Regions from separate parts of the Streptomyces chengmaiensis genome, predicted to be linked through region 1. Evidence: riboswitches for the same ligand, from Rfam matches in the RefSeq annotation. Region 1 holds a riboswitch; each other region holds the start of a gene.

Evidence for each region. Region 1 has a riboswitch for cyclic di-AMP ahead of QCN29_RS27025 (M23 family metallopeptidase). Riboswitches for the same ligand answer to the same signal wherever they lie in the genome.
Region 2: linked by a shared signal. The riboswitch ahead of QCN29_RS16020 (transglycosylase SLT domain-containing protein) and the one ahead of QCN29_RS27025 (M23 family metallopeptidase) in region 1 are both predicted to bind cyclic di-AMP.
Region 3: linked by a shared signal. The riboswitch ahead of QCN29_RS13605 (transglycosylase family protein) and the one ahead of QCN29_RS27025 (M23 family metallopeptidase) in region 1 are both predicted to bind cyclic di-AMP.
Region 4: linked by a shared signal. The riboswitch ahead of QCN29_RS11915 (C40 family peptidase) and the one ahead of QCN29_RS27025 (M23 family metallopeptidase) in region 1 are both predicted to bind cyclic di-AMP.

Annotation. Positions count from the first base shown of each region.
Region 1 covers NZ_JARWBG010000040.1:44,028-49,364, forward strand. The annotation lists tRNA gene QCN29_RS27015 (tRNA-Met) at 274-347, shown strand; gene QCN29_RS27020 (PP2C family protein-serine/threonine phosphatase) at 566-1,699, shown strand; cyclic di-AMP (ydaO/yuaA leader) riboswitch at 1,936-2,080, shown strand; gene QCN29_RS27025 (M23 family metallopeptidase) at 2,092-3,174, shown strand; gene QCN29_RS27030 (hypothetical protein) at 3,287-3,448, shown strand; gene QCN29_RS27035 (PrsW family intramembrane metalloprotease) at 3,427-4,722, opposite strand; gene trmB (tRNA (guanosine(46)-N7)-methyltransferase TrmB) at 4,830-5,337, opposite strand, start outside.
Region 2 covers NZ_JARWBG010000016.1:106,531-111,867, reverse strand. The annotation lists gene QCN29_RS16035 (DNA-formamidopyrimidine glycosylase family protein) at 52-831, shown strand; gene QCN29_RS16030 (hypothetical protein) at 870-1,163, opposite strand; gene QCN29_RS16025 (peptidylprolyl isomerase) at 1,414-1,911, shown strand; gene QCN29_RS16020 (transglycosylase SLT domain-containing protein) at 2,033-2,815, opposite strand; cyclic di-AMP (ydaO/yuaA leader) riboswitch at 2,820-2,975, opposite strand; gene QCN29_RS16015 (phospholipase D-like domain-containing protein) at 3,357-4,964, opposite strand.
Region 3 covers NZ_JARWBG010000013.1:32,563-37,899, forward strand. The annotation lists gene QCN29_RS13590 (nucleoside triphosphate pyrophosphohydrolase) at 1-874, shown strand, start outside; gene QCN29_RS13595 (cytochrome P450 family protein) at 1,027-2,253, shown strand; gene QCN29_RS13600 (LysM peptidoglycan-binding domain-containing protein) at 2,386-3,522, shown strand; cyclic di-AMP (ydaO/yuaA leader) riboswitch at 3,844-3,972, shown strand; gene QCN29_RS13605 (transglycosylase family protein) at 3,977-4,732, shown strand; gene eno (phosphopyruvate hydratase) at 5,023-5,337, shown strand, end outside.
Region 4 covers NZ_JARWBG010000011.1:28,855-34,191, forward strand. The annotation lists gene QCN29_RS11905 (peptidoglycan DD-metalloendopeptidase family protein) at 1-1,348, shown strand, start outside; gene pcrA (DNA helicase PcrA) at 1,517-3,994, opposite strand; cyclic di-AMP (ydaO/yuaA leader) riboswitch at 4,294-4,452, shown strand; gene QCN29_RS11915 (C40 family peptidase) at 4,455-5,337, shown strand, end outside.

The DNA.
Region 1 (5,337 bases):
TTCTCCGGGACCGGAGACGGTCTCGGTTCTCGGACAACCGCAGAAAAGCGTATGGACGTTCATAGGATCTTCTGCGGCGGTTTTCGGCGGTGCTGAGCTGATCGGCGGGCATCCGGCGGCCCGCGGTTCGCGTGGTTCGCGTGGTTCGCGCGGGGGCGTCCGCGGGCGCGCTCACTCGGGCGTGTGAAAGGGCCCCGGGCGAGTCGTCGGACCCGGCGGCCGGAAACCGTGTCGTCGGCAGCCCTTCGGATGGCGTAAGGTGGTGTGCACCGACGCGGGGTGGAGCAGCTCGGTAGCTCGCTGGGCTCATAACCCAGAGGTCGCAGGTTCAAATCCTGTCCCCGCTACTCGCAGCACGGCGGCCCGGCACTTCTCATAGAAGTGCCGGGCCGCCGTCGTCGTACCTCCGGTGGCTTCGCGGGTGAGCGGCAGGGCATCGTCCGGTCGGCCGACGGCCGGGTCGCCGTGCGGCGCGGCTCCGGCCAGCCTGGAAGGGGCGCGGTACGGTCCGCGGCCTGACGGACTGGGCAGGAGAGCACCGGTGGGGCAGCGACGGCACGACGGCATGAGCTCGGCGCAGCTCCTCGTCCGCCTGCTGCCCGGTCTGATGATCCTCGGCGCGATCTTCTTCGACCTCGCGACGCCGGCCAAGTTCACCGCCGTCCCCATGTTCGCCGCCTCCCCGCTGATCGCCGCGCCCTTCTTCTCCTGGCGCGCCACCGCGATCACCGGCCTCGCCGCGGTGGTCGGCGCCATGGGGATGCACGCCTACAACGAGACCGCCGCCCAGATCACGGCACTGACCGAGACCACCACGCTGGTGACGGTGGCGGCTCTCGCGCTGCTCATCAACGACGTCGTACGGCGCAGCAACCAGCGGCTCGCCTCCGCGCGGGTGATCGCGGAGACCGCACAGCGCGCCGTGCTGCCCTCACCTGCGGACCGGATCGGCGGGCTGCAGGTCGCCGCGCGGTACGAGGCGGCCCAGGAGGACGCGTTCATCGGCGGCGACCTCTTCGCCGTACAGGACACGCCGTACGGGGTGCGGCTGGTGGTCGGGGACGTACGGGGCAAGGGGCTGGGCGCGGTGGAGGCCGTGGCCGTGGTCATCGGGGCGTTCCGGGAGGCCGCGGAGCAGGAGCGGTCGTTGGAGGGCGTCGCGGGGCGGCTGGAGCGGGCGCTGGCGCGCGAGGGGACGCGGCGCAGCGGGCTGGATGCGGTCGAGGGGTTCACCACGGCGGTGCTCGCGGAGATCTCCCGGCCGGTGGACGCCCTGCGGGTGGTGAACCGGGGGCACCCCGCGCCGCTGCTGCTGTACGCCGACGGGCGCGTGGACATGCTGGAGCCGTCCGAGGCGGCGCTGCCTCTGGGCATGGGGGACCTGGGGAGCTGGCCGGACCGTGCGGAGGAGCGGCCACTGCCCCCTGGGGCGACGCTGCTGCTCTACACCGACGGGCTGTCCGAGGCGCGCGACTCGCACGGCGTCTTCTACGACCCGGGGGAGCGGCTCAGCGGCCGGATCTTCCCCGGTCCCGAGGAACTGCTGGACGCGCTGGTCGCGGATGTGCGGAGGCACACGGGCGGCGGCACCACGGACGACATGGCGCTGCTGGCCGTGATGCGCCCGACGGAGCGGCAGCCGCGAAAGCGCAGGACCGTGCCGGTCGTCCGGGCCGGGACGGATGACGACCGTCCGTAATCGAGAGGGAGCCCTCCGCATAACATTTGACACACAGTCAGATACTGGACCAGTCCAAGAGGGAGCTCGGAAGAGTCTGAGAGCCACTCAACTCGCCCGCTTCCATGGCCTTGTGTCCGGTTATGTCCCGCGCAAAGAACTTAAAGATCAGACGGAACAGCTTGGATTCCCGTGCGGGTGTCTATTAACGTTCGATAACGCAACGCGGTCGTCCCAGCCGTCGCCAGAGGCGGCGCCGTGCGTGTGCGCCGAATTCCGAAAGGGAGCCGGGGAACCACTATTTGGGGTGAATCGGACGCCTTCGCAGCCTGCGGAGGGCCGTAGGAGACCTTCCTGCTCCGAACCCGTCAGCTAACCCGGTAGGCGAGAAGGAAGGAAAGGAGTACGCCTCCGTGGCGTCCAACACACCTGCCCCTGAAGCACCCTTCGAATCCGCCTACTTCGGTGAGCGGGCTGCAGAGCGGTCTTGGGGGGAGTGGAACCCCACCGAGGACTCCGTCCGTCCGGTGCGCGGCCGGCACCGCGTCGTCAAGCAGCGCGGGGGACTCGCCCGCAGCTCCACCGTGCTCGGCGTGGGCGTCATCGCCGCGGTCGGCGCGGGCGGCCTGGCCACCGCCCAGGACAAGCCCGCCGTCTCGATCTCCCTTCCGGACCTCCCCGACGCCGAGTCCCTCCCGGGCGTCGGCGCCCTGATCGGCGACGCCGAGGACTCCGGCGACGCCGACGGCTCGGGCGACTCCGGGGGCAGCGAGGTGTCCGCCGAATCCGGCACGGCCGGCCAGGACGGTGCGGGCAGCGGGCCCTTCGCCATGCTCGGCTCCGACGCCGCCGAGTCGAGTGCGGGCGGCGCGGGCGAGGCCCTGCGCGCCCGCATCCTCCAGCAGGCCGAGCAGCAGCAGGCCGCGGCCGAAGCGGAAGCCAAGGCAGCAGCCGAGCAGGCCGCCGCAGAGAAGGCCGCGGCGGAGGCGGCGAAGCAGCAGGAGGCGGCCGAAGCCAAGGCCGCCGAGGAGAAGCGGAAGGCGGAGGAGGCCGCCAGGGCCAAGGCGGAGGCGGAGCGCCTCGCCAAGCTCGCCGCGAGCTACTCCCTGCCCACCTCCTCGTACACCATCACCTCCACCTACGGCCAGGCCGGGTCCATGTGGTCCTCCGGCCAGCACACCGGCCTCGACTTCGCCGCGCCGACGGGCACCCCCGTCAAGGCCGTCCACGGCGGCACGGTCAAGTCCGCCGGCTGGTCGGGCTCGTACGGCTACCGCATCGTGCTGGAGCTTGAGGACGGCACCGAGGTCTGGTACGCGCACCTCTCCTCCATGACCGCGAGCGCCGGGCAGAAGGTGACGACCGGCGAGACCATCGGGCGGGTGGGCGCGACCGGCAATGTGACCGGCCCCCACCTCCACCTCGAGGTGCACACGCCGAGCGGGGCCGGCGTCGACCCGATGGCGTGGCTGCGCGACAAGGGCCTGACGGTCTGACGCTCCGACCGCTCCGACGAACTGCAACGGCCCCGGACGACTCCGGACGGCCCCGGACGCCCACCGTCCGGGCGGAGCGCCGCGCCGCACAGGCACGCCGCGCCCGCGTACGGTGGCAGAGCGTCCGCACCCCGAACCCCGGCAGCTCTGGCGCACACCCCCCGACGCCAGGGCTGCCGGTCCTGCGGTGGAGCAGCTGCCCGATCTGCTCGCCGCCGCCGAACTGCCGGCGCCGGGGCCGCCCGCCATGGCTCAGGAGCGGTACGGGTTGTAGCCGCCGTAGTCCCGGTGCGGCGGCGGGGACCACACCCGGCCCGACGCCCGTGCCGCGTACGTCAGTGCGGGTCCGGCCACCTCCCTTCGCTGCCACAGATGGTGCAGCAGCTCCCGCTCCCGCTCCGCGAAGTCCTCTCCGGCAGTGCCCCGGTGGGCCCGGTGGCGCAGAAACGCCAGTGTGGTCGCCAGCGACTCGTACTCCGACACCGCGTCCGCCGCGGGCCTGCCGAACGTATGCCGGGCGAAGTCGCGTGCCATCGCCCTCGCCCGCATCGACGACAGGGCGGGCGGCTCGTCCGGGGACAGCCACCCAGCCGCCGCATACGCGGGCAGATGCCTGGATATCGTGCGCAGCTCACGCTGCCGCGACCAGATCGTCAGCCAGGTCAGCAACCCGAAGGCGGGAACCATGAACGCGCCGTAGACGGCGTAGAAACCCCAGGGGCCGAGGAGCGTGGCCGAGCCGTTCCACAGCGCGTGCACGCCCATCGCGAGCAGGAGGCCAAGGACCGGCAGCGCCGTCCTGCGGAACCGGCGCTGCCGGGCCGCGAGCGCGGCGATCCCGAAACCGAGGCCGGTGAGCACCGTGAAGAGCGGATGGGCGAACGGCGACATCACGATCCGCACGAAGAAGGTCGCGGCGGTCACCGACTCCAGACCCGAGGTGCCGAGCGTCTGGTCCTCGCCGAAGGCGCTGCCCAGGTACAGGATGTTCTCGGTGAAGGCGAAGCCGGTGGCGGTGAAGCCCGCGACGACGACGCCGTCCACGATCCCCGTGAAGTCCCGTCTCCGAAAGAGGAAGATCAGCAGGATCGCGGCGGCCTTGGCACTCTCCTCGACCACCGGGGCTATGACCGTCGCGCCGAGTGTGTCCGCACTCGCCGGGTCCGCGGTGGCCGTGGCTATCCAGCGCGTCGCGAACGTATTGGCGATGATCGCGACAAGGGCGGCGGCGCAGGCGCCCCAGGCGAAGGAGAACAGAAGGTTCCGCCAGGGGCCCGGCTGCACCCTGTCCAGCCAGCGGAACGCGGCCATCAGGAGGGGGACCGGAAGGGTGGCCAGGCCCAGGCCGACCAGAAAGCCACGGGTGCCGGTCTGCTCGCGCACCAGCGCGAGGATCATCAGCCCGCACAGGGCCAGCAGGGTGATGACCGCACCGGCCCGGACGGCCTTGCTGCGCCACAGGTGTGAGACCCGGCGAGGCTTGTAGCGCCACCGGGAGCGCTCGGGCACGGCGGCGAGCAGCTCTGCCAGCTGCTGCGGGGAGCGCAGCGGAGGCGGCGGCTGCGGCGGCGACTGCTGAGGCTGCGGCGGGGACTCGGACACCACACGACCCTAACGAGGGGTACTGACAGTGTGCGACCGTGTTGTAGCTGCGATCAGGAGGGTGATACCCGGCGGAACAGCAGGTCGTGCACCACATGGCCCTTCTCGAGTCCCTGGCCCTCGAATCGGGTCAGCGGCCGGAAAGCGGGGCGGGGGGCGTACCCGCCGTCCGGCTGGGTGTTCTGGAAGTCCGGGTGCGCGGTGAGCACCTCGAGCATCCGCTCTGCGTACGGCTCCCAGTCCGTGGCGCAGTGCAGCACGGCGTCGGGCTTCATCCGCTCGGCGGCCTGCGTGAGGAACTCGGGCTGGATCAGCCGTCGCTTGTGGTGCCGCTTCTTGGGCCAGGGATCGGGGAAGTAGACGCGCACGCCGTCGAGCGAGCCGGGCCGCAGCATCTCGCGGAGCAGGATGATCGCATCGCCGTTGGCCACCCGGACGTTGGACAGGCCGTTGCGCTCGGCCAGGGCGAGCAGGTTGCCCTGACCGGGGGTGTGCACATCGACCGCGAGGATGCCGGTGTGCGGGTCCTCCGCGGCCATCTGAGCGGTGGCCTCGCCCATG
Region 2 (5,337 bases), on a different contig from region 1:
GGGGGCGGCGCGGGGGGTACCCGGCAGGCCCGGAACGGCCTGGAGGAGGACATGCCCGAGCTGCCGGACGTCGAAGGGTTCCGCGGGGTGATGCAGCGGTGCGCCGGTGGGCGGCGCGTCGACGGCGTCGAGGTCCGCGATGCGGGGGTGCTGCGCGGGGTGACCGCCCGGCGGCTGTGCCGGGAGCTTCAGGGGCGGCGGTTCGCACAGCCGTGGCGGCACGGCAAGTGGCTGGTCACGCCGAGCGACGGTCCTGCGCTGGTCTGGCACTTCGGGATGACCGGCGAACTGCTGTGCGCCGCGCCGGACGACGCCGTCGAGGCGCATGACCGGCTGTTGATCACCCTCGACGGCGGCCGCCAGCTCCGCTACCGCGACCGGCGCAAACTGCAGGGAGTCCGACTGGCCGCGGACGAGGCGGCCGTGGAGCGGATCCTCGCGGACCTCGGACCGGACGCACGGGGGCTGGACCTCTCGCGCTTCCTCCGGCTGCTGTCCGGGCGGCGCGGGGGGATCAAGAGCGCCCTGACGGACCAGTCGCTGCTGGCGGGGCTGGGGAATCTCCTCGCCGACGAGATCCTCTGGCGGGCCCGGGTGCGCCCGGACCGCTCGGTGCGCGGTCTGGACGACGACGAGCTGCGACGGGTGCATGCCGCGATGGGCCGGGTGCTGCGGTCCTCGGTGCGGGCCGGCCGCGTCCCGGCCCGCCGCGGCTGGCTCACCGGCCGCCGGGACGACGCCGAGCCGGTGTGCCCGCGGTGCGGCCGTCCGCTGGCGTCGGGGCGGACGGCGGGGCGGCGGACGGTGTGGTGCGAGCACTGCCAGCGCTGAACGGTCCGCGCGCCGCCCGGCGCCCTGGGTCGCTCACGTCAGCGCTGGATCGCCGCGAGGCCCTTCTGCATGTCCTCGGCGTTCATGACCGGCTGGATCTCGATCCGGGCACCGAGGCCGGACAGCAGCGGCTCGGCGATGCCGGGCAGCCGCCAGCTGTCCTGCATGTCGAAGACGAACGTGCAGGAGCGCTTGCCGTCGCTCGGGCCAAAGTAGGCGGCCTCCGGCTGGAGCTGGTCCATGAGCTCCATCATGATCTTCGCGAGTCTGCCCTGGTGGAGGGCCTCGGTGGACTTCTCGGTGTCCAGTTGGGCTCGCAGCATCACGCGCATGCTCTGGTCCTCTCTGCTGTGCCACGGGCCGGCGCGGCCGTTCCGCACCGGCGACGCCCGGGCCGCATCGTCCTCAGCGTCGCCCCGGCCCCCGGGGGCGGCAACCTCGACGCCGCCGTCCGGGTCCGGACTCGGCCCGGCGGGTCGGGCGGCTGCGGGCGGGTCGGGCCGGGCGGCTGCGGGCAGTGCGTGACCGTGACACGAGGGGGGCGTGTGGGCACGGAGGGCGACAGGATGTGAGGATGTACCCGTGAGCAACAGCAACGTTTTCTTCGACATTTCCATCAACGACGAGCCCGCGGGCCGGATCGTCTTCAAGCTCTTCGACGATGTGGTCCCCAAGACCGCCAGGAACTTCCGCGAGCTGGCCACCGGCGAGCACGGCTTCGGCTACGAGGGCTCCGGGTTCCACCGGGTCATCCCCGACTTCATGCTGCAGGGCGGCGACTTCACCGCCGGCAACGGCACGGGCGGCAAGAGCATCTACGGGGAGAAGTTCGCCGACGAGAACTTCCAGCTCAAGCACACCAAGCCGGGCCTGCTGTCCATGGCCAACGCGGGCCGGAACACCAACGGGTCCCAGTTCTTCATCACCACCGTCGTCACCGACTGGCTGGACGGCAAGCACGTCGTCTTCGGCGAGGTCGTCGAGGGCATGGACGTCGTGAAGAAGATCGAGTCCCTGGGCTCCCGCAGCGGCGCCACCAAGGCCGACATCCGGATCGCGAAGTCCGGCGTCGTCGCCTGAGAGCCGGAGGCCGCGTCAGCGGCCCTGTCCTGACCTGCGCAAGGCCGTCCGGCCCGGCGCCCCGATTGCGGGGCGCCGGGCCGGACGGCTGTGTCGGGCGGCGTCAGTGCGCGCCGTTCGCTCAGTACGGGCCGTTCACATTGTCGATCGAGCCGTAGCGGTCGGCCGCGTAGTTGCAGGCGGCGACGATGTTGGCGACCGGGTCGAAGGGGTCCATCGAGGTGCCGGGCACGTGGTAGGCGCGGAACGTCGGGTCGATGGTCTGGAGGAGGCCCTTGGACGGGGTTCCCTTGGCCGCGTTGGAGTCCCAGTTGTTGATGGCGTTCGGATTGCCGGAGGACTCCCGCATGATGTTGCGGTGGATGCCCTCGTAGCTGCCGGGGATGCCGTGCTGGGCCATGATGTCCAGGGCTTCGCGGATCCAGCCGTCGAGGTTGTCGGGGTAGGACTTCGCCGCTGCGGCCACCGTGGTCCGCTCGGCGGAACGGTCGGCCCGGTCGGACGAGGCGGCAGCCTTCTTGGGCTCCTGCGGCGCGGCGCCCGGCCCCGGGACGACGGTCAGCTTCAGGCCCGGGCGGATGAGTGACGGATTGTCACCGACCGCGCGGCGGTTGTCCTGGTAGAGCCGCTTCCAGCCGCCGCTCACCGAATGCTCTTCGGCGATGGCGGAGAGGGAGTCGCCCGCGACCACGGTGTAGGTCAGCGGACCGGCTGCCTTGGCCGCGGCAACGGCGGTGGCGATCGCGGCGGGCTTGGCAGTCGAGTGGACCGTATTCGGCGTCGCTTCAGCAATGCTCGCACCGAAGAACGGAAGAGCGAGTGCAGTGCTGGCGGCACCCGCGAGGGCGATTCCGCGGGTGATCCGCTGATGGTTCGAACGACGGTGCTTACCCTTTTCGGGCATGGCGAATTCCTCTCCGTCGCCTGCGAGGTGAGCTGTCGGGTTCGGGCTGGAGATGCCCGGCCGCGCATCGCTGTGCACGGCTTCACCCCAAGCCGCTCCGGGGTCGGACCGGCGTCTTACCTGGGTCCCCCGCTCCTGCCGGGTGTGACGGGTGTGTGGGTGGGTGCGGTGTCCGGACAGCGGCAGGATTCGGCGTTCCATCCGGAATGACGGTGACGGTAGGCGAGTCCGCACCTGAGTAACAAGGCCTTGTATGACGGAATGGCATCGAAAGAGGCCGATTTGGCGATGAAGTGGCGACGCCCCGATGAAGCACACTTCTCAACTTTCCTTCTGCAAAGCACTAATTCGCCTGGACGCCGAGATCGCCAATCGGTTCCCAGCGTGACCGACATCACGGGCAGTCGCGCCGGGTGCCATTCGGCGCAACTGCCCTGAGATGTCAGCGAATAGCAGAAAAAGCCGCTGACCGCGCGACTGCTTAGCTAATGGGTCAAATCACCCATACCGGATGTGTCCTAGTAAGTCGTCGCTCATCCCGTCAGGCGCAGACTCCGTGCCGGTAGTCGTGCGTCGCGGTGTGACGGGAGTACGTCCACTGCGGGTCGAGCAGCTCCTCCTTCAGCTGACGGGCCGCGTCCGGGCTCTCCACGATGTAGCCGAAGTCCTGGAGCCAGGAGGGGTAGAGGTTCTTTGACCCGATGTAGAAGGCGGAGTCGTCGACCGAGACCAGCTTGTGATGCAGGGCATACGGGCTGCCGTCCGCCCAGGTCGCGGAGGGGGCGGCACGGAACGAGGCGAGCTGGAGGTTGGCGCACAGCGCGCGGGAGGCGGCGGCCTCGTCACCCGTGAGGCGCGCCAGCCGTTCGCGGAGGGTGTCGCTGATCTCGGAGAGGGACTTGATCTGCGAGTAGCCGCCGCTGCCGATCAGCCCGCGGTTGGCGGGGTCGCTGACCACGATGCGGACCTTCACGCCCGCGGCGAGCTTGGCCGCGAGGGTGTCGTAGAGACGGATGTCGTAGCGGGGCAGCGGCGGACAGGTGGCGTTGAGGTCCTGCTGGGAGATCTCGATGTGCTCGCGGGCGGCGGCGACCAGGGCGCGCAGCGCGCTCTCCTCCGGGTTGACCGTGTCGTAGTCGCGGTCCGCGTTGGTGCGGTCAGACAGCAGGCCCGGGAAGCAGCGGGCGTCCCGGGCGCCGGGCAGGGCGGGCTGGAAGGACGAGGCGGGGTCGGAGTCCTCGATGCCGATGCCGAGGCCGCCCACGGCGACGACGGGGACGTTCCCCTGGGCGGGGACGACCGTCGGATTGCCGTCGCGGTGCATGGCGGCCATGCAGTCCGCGCCGTCGGAGACGGCCAGCCACACCTTGGCGGGGTTGCCCGCGTTGCGGCAGGTCCAGGTCCACAGCGTGTCCAGGAACGCGCCGGCGGCGCGCGCCGCCGGGCCCCGCAGCGCGAGGTCGACGTCGGTGACGGGGTGGGCGGTGTCCAGGTAGTCGTCCTTCCAGCTGTTGATGCCCCCGGCGACGACGGACTCGCCGTCGACGACCAGCAGCTTGGAGTGGTTCCAGGAGAAGCCGGTCCTGGAGGTGGTCATCGACGCGACATTCAGCGTGATGCTGTCGGCCGCCGCGCCCAACCGCCGGAGCAGGTCGTTCTTGTAGGTCGACGGCACGACGTTGAGGTGGTACAGGGGGGCGGCCCCCACGAGGACGCGGACCCTGGGCCGGTGGCCCGCCGCCGCAGACGCCTTGAGGCCGTCGACGACGGCGTCGTTGAACGCCCCGTCCGGCAGCGGCGCGAGCGTGGAGATGTCGACCGTGCGCTCGGCCCGGGAGATGTCCCGGGTGATCTTGTCGAGTCTCTTCTGCGCCCCCGAGCGGTCGGAGCAGGTCGCGTCGCCCCAGCAGCCGGGGGTCTGGAGCAGCCAGCCGGCCGGATCGCCCTCGGGTGCGTCCAGGGCATTGCCGCCGCTGCGCTCCCATATGCGGCCTTCGAGACCGGGTGAGACCTCTCTCAGCGTCCGCTCGACCGCGTCGAGATACGGAGTGCCGTCGTCGGCGTGTGCGGGCGCGGCGCCCAGGGAGACGAGCGCGGCGGCAAGAGCCGTCGCGGAGGAGACAAGACGGCGGAGCCTGTGGCGGGCCACGGATGTGTCCTTCGGTGAGATGGCGGAAGGCGCACGGCCGTCCATGCGGTGAACATCCCGTGCGCTCGATGAGCGCGTAGAAGCTACCGGCTGGTTAACTTCGCCGAGCGGACGATGGATGATCACCGGCCATCGCGGACCGGTCCGTGTGCCGCCTCCCCTGCCGGCCCGCTGCAGCGTCGTATGTCAACTCGCCGTCAGCGCCGGGCTGTTGCGGAACCAGAGGCTTTCGCTCCGTGCCGCCTCCGTCTGCCGGGCTTGGCGCGAAATGATCGACTTCCTCGGCGCGCGGCGTCGCGCGGAAGCGGCGGAGACGCGGACGCCGGAGGCGTCCCGACCGTCCTGACGAGGCTGCCCGCGGTGCGCCCGCGCC
Region 3 (5,337 bases), on a different contig from region 1:
CGCCGCCGACCGGGTGCTCTGCGCCGACGACCGCCATCCGCAGCTGCCGTATCTGCGTGAGGCGGGGGTGCGCGTGGAGATCGCCGGCCCCTCGGCGCAGGAGCTGGTCGACGCGTGCGCGGGCGGGCGGACCGTCGTCGTCCTCGCCTCCGGCGAGGGCGACCGGACCCTCACGGACGGGCTGGCCCGGATGGCGGGCTCCGGGCGCGTGGCGATGCCGGATCTCGAGCTGCTGCCCGGCTCCTACGACCTCCCCGGTGCGCGGCTGCTGGACCTGGTGCAGGTCATGGACCGCATCCGCCGCGAGTGCCCCTGGTCCTCCCAGCAGACCCACAAGGGCCTGGCCAAGTACGCCATCGAGGAGGCGTACGAACTCGTCGAGGCCATCGAGGACGGCGACCGCGACGAGCTGCGCGAGGAACTCGGAGACGTACTCCTCCAGGTCGTCTTCCACGCCCGGATCGCCGAGGAGTGCGAAGACCCCGACGAGGCGTTCTCCGTGGACGACGTCGCGGGGACGCTCGTCGAGAAGCTGATCCACCGCCACCCCCATGTCTTCGGCGGGGAGAGCGCGACGACGCCGGAGGAGGTCAAGCAGCACTGGCTGCGCACCAAGGCCGCCGAGAAGCAGCGTGTCTCGGTGACCGAGGGCGTGCCGCTCGGACAGCCGGGGCTGGCGCTCGCCGCCAAGCTGGCCGCACGGGTGCGGAACGCCGGGCTCGACGTGGACTTGCCGAAGGGCGAAGGCGTGGGGTACGAGCTGCTGCGCCTCGCCGTGCGCGCCGAGGCCGAGGGCGTCGACCCCGAGGCCGCGCTGCGCGCCGCGGGGCGGGCGTTCCGGGACGCGATCCTCGCCGCGGAGGCGATGGCGTGACCTCCGGGCCGCAGTCCGCGCCCGGCTCCGGGCCGGAGCCGGGGGCCCCGTCCGCATCGCCTGGAGGGGGGTCCGCCGCATCCCCTGGAGGGGGTCCCGCTGCGCGGTCCGCATCGCCGGGCTCCGCGCCCGGCACCGCCCCGTCGGGGCCCGTGCCGACGCTGTTCAGCTGGGAGTTCGCCGCCGATCCGTACCCCGCCTACGCCTGGCTGCGCGAGCACGCGCCCGTACACCGGACCCGGCTCCCCAGCGGTGTGGACGCCTGGCTGGTCACCCGGTACGCCGACGCCCGCCAGGCCCTCGCGGACCAGCGGTTGAGCAAGAACCCGGCGCACCATGACGAATCCGCCCACGCCAAGGGGAAGACGGGCATCCCCGGCGAGCGCAAGGCGGAGCTGATGACGCATCTGCTCAATATCGATCCGCCCGACCACACCCGGCTGCGGCGGCTGGTGTCCAAGGCGTTCACCCCGCGGCGGGTCGCGGAGTTCGCGCCGCGCGTCCAGGAGCTGACCGACCGGCTCATCGACGGCTTCGCCGCACGCGGCAGCGCGGACCTCATCCATGAGTTCGCCTTCCCGCTGCCCATCTACGCCATCTGCGATCTGCTGGGCGTGCCGCGTGAGGACCAGGACGACTTCCGCGACTGGGCCGGGATGATGATCCGCCACGGCGGGGGGCCGCGCGGCGGTGTCGCCCGTTCGGTGAAGAAGATGCGCACATATCTGGCGGAGCTGATCCACCGCAAGCGGGACGCCCTCGGGGACGATCTGATCTCCGGGCTGATCCGGGCCTCTGACCACGGTGAGCACCTCACCGAGAACGAGGCCGCGGCCATGGCCTTCATCCTGCTGTTCGCGGGCTTCGAGACCACCGTCAACCTCATCGGCAACGGCGTCTACGCACTGCTGCGCAACCCGGAGCAGCGCGAGCGGCTGCAGACGTCGCTGGCGGCGGGGGAGCGCGGGCTGCTGCAGACGGGTGTCGAGGAACTGCTGCGCTACGACGGGCCGGTGGAGCTGGCCACCTGGCGGTTCGCCACCGAGCCGCTGACGATCGGCGGTCGGCGGATCGCGCCGGGTGACCCCGTTCTCGTCGTACTGGCGGCGGCCGACCGGGATCCCGAGCGGTTCGCCGAGCCGGACACGCTGGACCTCTCCCGCGGGGACAACCAGCATCTGGGATACGGGCACGGCATCCACTACTGCCTGGGCGCACCGCTCGCCAGGCTGGAGGGGCAGACCGCGCTCGCCACACTGCTGACCCGTCTGCCCGATATCCGGCTTGCGGCCGATCCGGCCGATTTGCGGTGGCGTGGGGGGCTCATCATGCGTGGACTGCGCACGCTCCCGGTGGAGTTCACAGCGCACAGTAATTGATTCATCGTCAGTTTCGTGATGTTTATGTGATCCCTGCTGCATCGACTTGTTACTTGCGATCAAATGCGACTAGGTTCACCTGCCATCTCCGCTGCTTCAGCGGCGCTTTGCAGTCACACGGAAGGCAACCGCATGCGCTCCGGGAACGGTCGACACCGCCGACCCCGCCAGGCTCCCGCCCTCGTCGTCGCGGCGGGGGTGACCGGCTCGGCCATCGCCATCCCGCTGCTGGGGGCCGGCTCCGCCTCCGCGGCCGACGCCGCCACCTGGGACCGGGTCGCGGAGTGCGAGACGGGAGGGATGTGGAGCGCCGACCTCGGCAACGGGTACTACGGCGGACTCCAGATCTCCCAGCAGACCTGGGAGGACTTCGGGGGCGCGGCCTATGCGCCGCGCCCCGACCTCGCCAGCCGCGCCCAGCAGATAGCCGTGGCGGAGCAGATCCTCGCGGTGCAGGGGGTCGATGCCTGGCCCAACTGCTCGGCGACCGCGAATCTGCGGAGCGGCGGCGAGTCCGCCGACGTCAACCCGGGGGTGGAGCCCGGAGCGGTGACGGGTTCCGGCGCGAACTCTTCCGGCATCGGCATCGGCTCCGGCGGTGCGGCCCCCGCCGACGGCGGCTCGCCCGGCGCGGGCTCCTCGGGTGAGGGCTCCGCCGGGGCGGCTACGACGGCTGCCCCGTCTCCGTCCTCTTCCCCCTCGTCGTCGCCCTCGTCGTCTCCCTCGTCGGTGCCGGAGGGCGGCGAGCAGCCCACCACCCGATCCGGGGCGGGCATTTCGGGTCTGCCGCAGGAGAGCGGCACAACGGTCTCGCCTGACGCGTCGGATTCCCCGGGCGTCTCCGCCGGGTCCGCGGCCCCCGAGGGGTCCGGCGGCTCCGGCGGGCAGACGCTGCCCGAGGACGCCGTGGAGCCCACCCGGACCATCGAGCCGACCGACCCCGTCGACTCCGATCTGACCGTGGGCGAGGGTACCGGGCGGCATCGCGGTGCACCTGCGGATGAGGCGGACAAGTCGGGTATCAGTGATGCAAGCCGAGAATTCGGTGGGCATGCCTCGCGGGGTGACAGCGCTTCACGTGATGCATCCGACACGGCAGTCGGCGAGCAGGGCTACACCGTGCGCCCCGGGGACAGCCTCTGGGCGATCGCCGACGAGCGTGAGGTGCCCGGGGGGTGGGTCGCGCTCTATGAGGCCAACCAGGAGACCGTCGGGTCGGATCCCGACCTCATTCACCCTGGCCAGAGCCTCGATCTGGATCTGAAGTAGCGGCAGTTCGGGGGTGTTTATCCGATTCTGCGTAAGTGAGACAAGCGTCTCTCTGCCCCAACTGGCGTGTCGCGGCTGTCGAATCCGTCCGAATCGCCCTTCACCTGCGGAAATGCGTGTCAAGTCGATCGCGGAAAGAGTGATTCATCCGTGATGTTCGCCCTTGAGCGGCAGCGGCCGGTGTGTTTACGGTTCCAACCGCTCGCCACCGCGGGCCCCGTCGACCGTCACGCCGAATCCTGCCGGCGGACGGCGGGAACAGTCGTCGCGTGGAGCGCCGAAGGCAGGAGCGGGGGACCCAAGGTAGGCGCCGGACCGGGCCGTTGAGACGCGCTGTGCTCTCAGAGGCCGGGACCGGCTTGGGGTGAAGCCGCGCGCTAGGACGCGCGGCCGGGCACTCATCCGGCCCGAACCCGACAGCTCACCTCGCAGGCGTCGGTGAGGAGACACTTCCATGCTGCTTTCCGGCAAGGGCAAGCATCGCCGTCCGTCGAAGGCCACCCGTATCGCCGCGCTCGCCGGCGTCACCGGCGCCGCAGTGGCCGCCCCGCTGCTCGGTGCGACCTCCGCCTCCGCCGCGACCGCCGCCGAGTGGGACAGGGTCGCGCAGTGCGAGTCCGGCGGCAACTGGTCCATCAACACCGGCAACGGCTACTACGGCGGTCTGCAGTTCTCCGCCTCCACCTGGGCGGCCTACGGCGGCGCCAAGTACGCCGCGCGCGCCGACCTCGCCACCAAGGCGCAGCAGATCGAGATCGCCGAGAAGGTCCTCGCGGGCCAGGGCAAGGGCGCCTGGCCGCACTGTGGCGTCGGCCTGTCCAATGCCGCGTACACCGGCGGCGGCTCTGGCTCTGGCTCTGGCTCTGGTTCTGGTTCGGGTTCCGGTTCCGCGCAGCAGTCCAAGCCCAAGGCGCAGCCGAAGCAGTCGCAGCAGCGCAGCCAGGCTCCGACCACCCGCTCCGAGCGCTCCGCGGCCCCGGCTCCGGCTCAGAAGAAGCCGTCGGCCAAGTCGTCCGCCGAGCCCGCCGCCCCGGCGAAGGGCTTCAAGAAGGGCGACGGCGAGTACGAGGTCAAGCCCGGCGACACGCTGAGCAGGATCGCTAAGGCGGAGGGCGTCAAGGGCGGCTGGCAGAAGCTGTACGACCTCAACGACGACATCGTCGAGGACGCGGACCTGATCTTCCCGGGCCAGCGGCTCCACCTGAGCTGACCCGCCCGGCTGTGACCGCCCCGGTCCGGAGCGCTTCCCCCGTGCGCACCGGGCCGGGGCTTCCGCATGCCGTGGCCGGCGGTCACCCCCCTGTCACTACTGATCGGTAGGCATGTAGCGCTTCGTCCCCAGCCGGTCCACTTCGCACCCTTTTTCGTCCCAGCGGGCGGGCATCGGCAGGCGGCGGCCCCCGGGCCGGTTAGGCTCTTGCCGCAAGGCCGAATCAGACCCTGCACTGCTGGCATCCAGCTCGCATCACAACTTGCGTCACATCCCAGAAGGAGATGCTCGTGCCGTCCATCGACGTCGTCGTAGCCCGGGAAATCCTGGACTCCCGAGGCAACCCCACGGTCGAGGTCGAGGTTGGCCTCGACGACGGCAGCACCGGCCGTGCTGCCGTTCCGTCCGGCGCCTCCACCGGTGCGTTCGAGGCTCTCGAGCTCCGCGACGGTGACCAGAACCGCTACCAGGGCAAGGGCGTGGAGAAGGCCGTCCTCGCCGTCATCGAGCAGATCGGCCCGGAGCTCGTCGGCTATGACGCCACCGAGCAGCGCCTGATCGACCAGGCGATGTTTGACCTGGACGCCACCCCGGACAAGTCGTCC
Region 4 (5,337 bases), on a different contig from region 1:
CGAGACCGGCGTCTACCAGACATCCGCCACCGCCTCGTATGACACGGCCGGCTACGACGCCACCGGCCAGTGGGACGCCACCGCCTGGAACCAGGCCTCCGGCCAGACGGGCCAGTACGAGAACGTCGCCGCGTCGTTCGGATACGACGGGTACGGGGCGACGACCACGGGCCAGTGGGCGGCACAGGCCTACGATGCCACCGGCCAGTGGGACGCCACCGCCTGGAACACCGGCGAGACCACCGCAGAGCCGTTCGTACCGCAGCAGTTCACGCCTGAGCAGGAGCTCGCGCCGGAGCAGGACTTCGCACCGGAGCAGGACTTCGGGCAGGGGCAGGACTTCACACAGTCGTTTGCCCAGGAGCACGCCTACGAGCCGCCCTCCCCCGACGAAGGCGACGGCGGGCACGGCTACGGCCCCGAGGGCCTGGACAGCACAGCGGAGTTCCAGGGGCTGGACGACGTCCACAGCGCGGCAGATGCCGAAGACGGCGGCATGGCTGCCGACGCCGGTGGCCCGGATGGCGAGCCCGAGACGCTCACCCCCGCCGCCCCGGTCACCCCGCGCCCCGTCCGCCGCTCCGGCGGAGGCAGCAGAGGCCGCCGCCGCACCCCTGCGAAACGCTCCGCCCTGCTCACCGTCGCCGTCCCCTCGGCCTGTGTCATGGGCGTCGCCGGCATCGCGGCCGCTTCGGTCAACAACCTCGGTTCGGGCGACGACGGGGACGGCAAGGACGGCACGTCCACCGTCGCGGCCGCCGCAGACGAAGCCGCCGCCGAGTCCATCGCGGCCAACAGCAAGATCGATACGCAGCTCGCGGCCCTCAGCGCCGACGCCCGCGACTTCGGCGACCGCGCCTCCCGCACCCAGGAGCGCATCGACCTCAAGGCACGCCAGGAGGCGGAGCGCAAGAAACGCGAGGAGGAGGCCAAGCGGCGCGAGGCGCTGCGGCCCAAGTTCATGCTGCCGGTCAAGCAGCACGGCCTCAGCGCGTACTACGGCCAGGCGGGCATCAACTGGATGTCCGTGCACACCGGCATCGACTTCCCGGTGGCCTATGGCACACCCGTTATGGCGGCCACCGACGGCACCGTGCGCACCCAGTGGAACAGCGCCTACGGCAACATGGCCATCGTCACCGCTCCCGACGGCACCGAGACCTGGTACTGCCACCTCAGCAGCACCAAAATCCGGTCAGGCACGGTCAAGGCCGGCGACGTCATCGCCTACGCAGGCAGCTCCGGCAACTCGACCGGCCCGCACCTCCACTTCGAGGTCCGGCCCGGCGGCGGCTCCGCCGTCGACCCGCTGGCCTGGTTGCGCGGCAAGGGCCTCGACCCGACGTAGCGATCCGCCGTAGGCGACGGCGGCGTCTGCTGGGCCGACGTATACCTCAACGAACGAGGTCCCCTCCGGTCACGGAGGGGACCTTTTCTCACACGTGTCACCTTGCGCCCGGTCACAGTGCGAGGGCCGTGAAACCTCACGGCTTCACCACGTCACGGCTTCACCACGTCACAGCTTCACCACCGGCGCGTACCTCAGCAGCAGCCGCTTCGGCTTGGCGTCGCCGAAGTCGATCGTCGCCTGCGCGTCGCCGCCGGAGCCCTTCACCTCGATCACGGTGCCCAGGCCGAACTGGTCATGGGTGACGCGGTCGCCGACCGAGAGCGCGATCACCGGCTTCTCACCGGCGCGCCGCGTGGCGAAGCCCGACGCTCCGCGCCCCGCACGCGAGCCTGAAGCGGCGCTCAGCGAGGACGCGATCCCCGCGGTCGGACCCGCGGGCGCGGCCACAGGCCCGGTCCGCTTCCACTCCACATGCTGCCCGGGGATCTCCTCGAGGAAGCGGGAGGGCGGGTTGTACGACGGCTGGCCCCAGGCGCTGCGCATCGACGAACGGGTCAGATACAGCCGTTCACGGGCGCGGGTGATGCCCACATAGGCCAGCCGCCGCTCCTCCTCCAGTTCCTTGGCCTGCCCGAGCGCCCGCATATGCGGGAAGACGCCGTCCTCCAGGCCCGTGAGGAAGACGACCGGGAACTCCAGGCCCTTGGCCGTGTGCAGCGTCATCAGCGTGATGACGCCCGAGCCCTCCGTGTCCTCGTCGGGGATCTGGTCGGAGTCCGCGACCAGCGCCACCTGCTCGAGGAACTCGGCGAGGGTCCCCGCTCCCTCGGCTTCGCCCCGCTCCTGCTCGAACTCCAGTGCCACGGCGGCCAGTTCCTGGAGGTTCTCGATCCGTGTCTCGTCCTGCGGGTCGGTGGACGCCTGGAGCTCAGCGAGATAGCCCGTGCGCTCCAGGACGGCCTCCAGGACCGTGGCGGGGCCGGCGCCGGACTCCACGACGGTGCGCAGCTCGTCCATGAGGGCGTTGAAGCGCTTGACCGCGTTGGCGGAGCGGGCCGCCATGCCATACGCCTCGTCCACACGGCGCAGCGCCTGCGGGAAGCTGGTCTTCTCGCGCAGCGCCAGCGCCTCGATCATCGCCTCGGCGCGCTCGCCGATGCCCCGCTTGGGGACGTTGAGGATGCGGCGCAGCGGGACGCTGTCCTCGGGGTTGGCCAGGACCCGCAGATACGCAAGGACGTCCCGGACCTCCTTGCGCTCGTAGAAGCGCACTCCGCCGACGACCTTGTACGGCAGGCCGACGCGGATGAAGACCTCTTCGAAGACACGGGACTGGGCGTTGGTGCGGTAGAAGACGGCGACGTCGCCCGCCTTCGCCTCGCCCGCGTCCGTCAGCCGGTCGATCTCGTCGGCGACGAACTGCGCCTCGTCGTGCTCGGTGTCGGCGACATAGCCGGTGATCTGTGCGCCCGCGCCCGCATCGGTCCACAGGTTCTTGGGACGGCGGCTCTCGTTGCGCTCGATGACGGCGTTGGCCGCGGAGAGGATGGTCTGCGTCGAGCGGTAGTTCCGCTCGAGCAGGATGGTGGTGGCGTCCGGGTAGTCCTCCTCGAACTGGAGGATGTTGCGGATGGTCGCACCGCGGAAGGCGTAGATCGACTGGTCGGCGTCGCCCACCACGCACAGTTCGGCGGGCGGCAGGTCCTCGTACCCCTCTCCCACCAGCTCGCGCACGAGCGTGTACTGGGCGTGATTGGTGTCCTGGTACTCGTCGACCAGGACATGACGGAAGCGCCGGCGGTAGTGCTCGGCGACATCCGGGAACGCCTGGAGGAGGTGGACGGCGGTCATGATGATGTCGTCAAAGTCCAGGGCGTTGGCCTCGCGCAGCCGCGCCTGGTACATCCGGTACGCCTCGGCCAGGGTCTGCTCGAAGCCTCCCCCGGAGCCTCCGGCCTGGGAGGCGCCCCCGGCCACCTGATCGGCGAAGGTCTCCTCGTCGATCAGCTCGTTCTTCAGATTCGAGATCTTGGCGCTGAAGGACTTGGGCGGGAACCTCTTGGGGTCGAGGTCCAGGTCCCGGCAGACCAGCGCCATGAGGCGCTTGGAGTCGGCTGCGTCGTAGATCGAGAACGACGAGGTGAAGCCGAGCCTCTTGGACTCGCGGCGCAGGATGCGCACGCATGCGCTGTGGAAGGTGGAGACCCACATCGCGCCCGCACGCGGGCCGACGAGCTGCTCGACGCGCTCCTTCATCTCCCCGGCGGCCTTGTTGGTGAAGGTGATCGCAAGGACCTGGCCGGGGTGCACATGCCGGGTGGCCAGCAGATGCGCGATCCGGTGGGTGAGCACGCGCGTCTTGCCGGAGCCGGCGCCGGCCACGATGAGCAGCGGCGATCCGGAGTGCACCACGGCGGCGCGCTGCTGCTCGTTGAGCCCCTCCAGCAGGGCGGCGGGGTCCACGACAGGGCGCGGCGCGCCGTCGCGGTAGTAGGCGTCCCGCGCCGGAGGCACGTCGTAGGCGCCCTGGAAGAGGTCGTCCGGAACCGGCTCCGGCGCCGTCGCGTCATCGGGCGGCGGCGGGTGCTCGTCCTCCGGGGGCTGGAGGTCCGCCAGGAAGCTGTCGTCAAAGAGGCTGCTCATCGCTCTCAAAGTCTAGGCGTCCGCTCTGACACTCCGGGGCCGCATTGAGCCAGACCCCCGGGCGGCCGGGGAGCGGCCGTAGGCAGCGCTTGCACGCGCACCGTGCGCGACGGAACGACGACATCCGGTCAATGACCACCAGTGACGACATCGGCCCTACCGGCGGTAAACGGCCTGATCCCGCCGAGGTAACGAAAATGTATCGGACATTTCGAACATCAACCTTCACAGCAACCACACGGGTTGGCTAGCGTGCTCGACCAAGCGATCCCGCACCGCCATGGCGAACCACGCCAAACGGGTCGCCCACGCCGAATCCGGCCTTTCCGCAGGGAAGTTCGGAACCGGGGAACCACCCAGCACAACCGGGGTGAATCGGACCCTCGCCGGTCCGTAGGGCAGCCTTCCGTCCCGCCCGAACCCGTCAGCTAACCCGGTAGGCGGTTCACGGAAGAAGGAGATGTCGGCCTTGGCGTCGCATCGCAAGCCCCGCGGCCGTACCGCGATATCCACCCCCGCCGTCGGGTTCACCACCGCAGCCCTCGCCGGCGTCACGCTGCTGTCCTCCCAGAACGCAGGCGCCGCGCCCAGCGCGCCCGCCGAGCCGAAGCCGTCCATCGAGGAAGTGCAGAAGAAGGTCGACGACCTGTACCGGCAGGCCGGGACGGCCACCCAGAAGTACAACCAGGCCAAGGAGGCCACCGCCGAGAAGCGGCAGGAGGTCGGCAAGCTGCTGGACGAGGCGGCGGAGCGCACCGAGGCGCTGAACGAGTCCCGGCGCGCGCTGGGCAACTACGCCGCCGCGCAGTACCGCTCAGGGGCAGTGGCCCCGACCGCCGCGCTGGTCTTCGCCGACAGCCCGCAGTCGTACTTCGACCAGACACAGCTGATGGAGCGGCTGAGCGACCGTCAACGCAGCGCGGTCGCCGACTACGAGACCGAGCGTGCCGCCGCCGCGAAGCAGCGCACCGAGGCGGCCAAGAGCCTGGAGTCGCTCACCGCGTCGCAGGAGACGCTGCGCGCCGGGAAGCAGGAGGTGCAGGCGAAGCTGCGCGAGGCGCGCGAGCTGCTGTCGAAGCTGACGGCGGAGGAGAAGGCACGGCTCGCGGAGATCGAGCGGAAGAAGGCGGCGGAGGCCCGCCGCAAGGCCGAGGAGAAGGCCAGGGCGGAAGCGGAGGCGGCGGCCGCCGCGGAGGCCGAGAGGGAGCGCCTGCGCGCGCAGGAGCAGCAGGAACAGCAGCAGGAGCAGCAGGAGCAGAGCCAGGACTCCGGGGCGGATAGCGGGACCGAGTCGGGGGCGGGCACGACGTCCGGCGGCGACGCGGACGCCGACTACGCGGCCA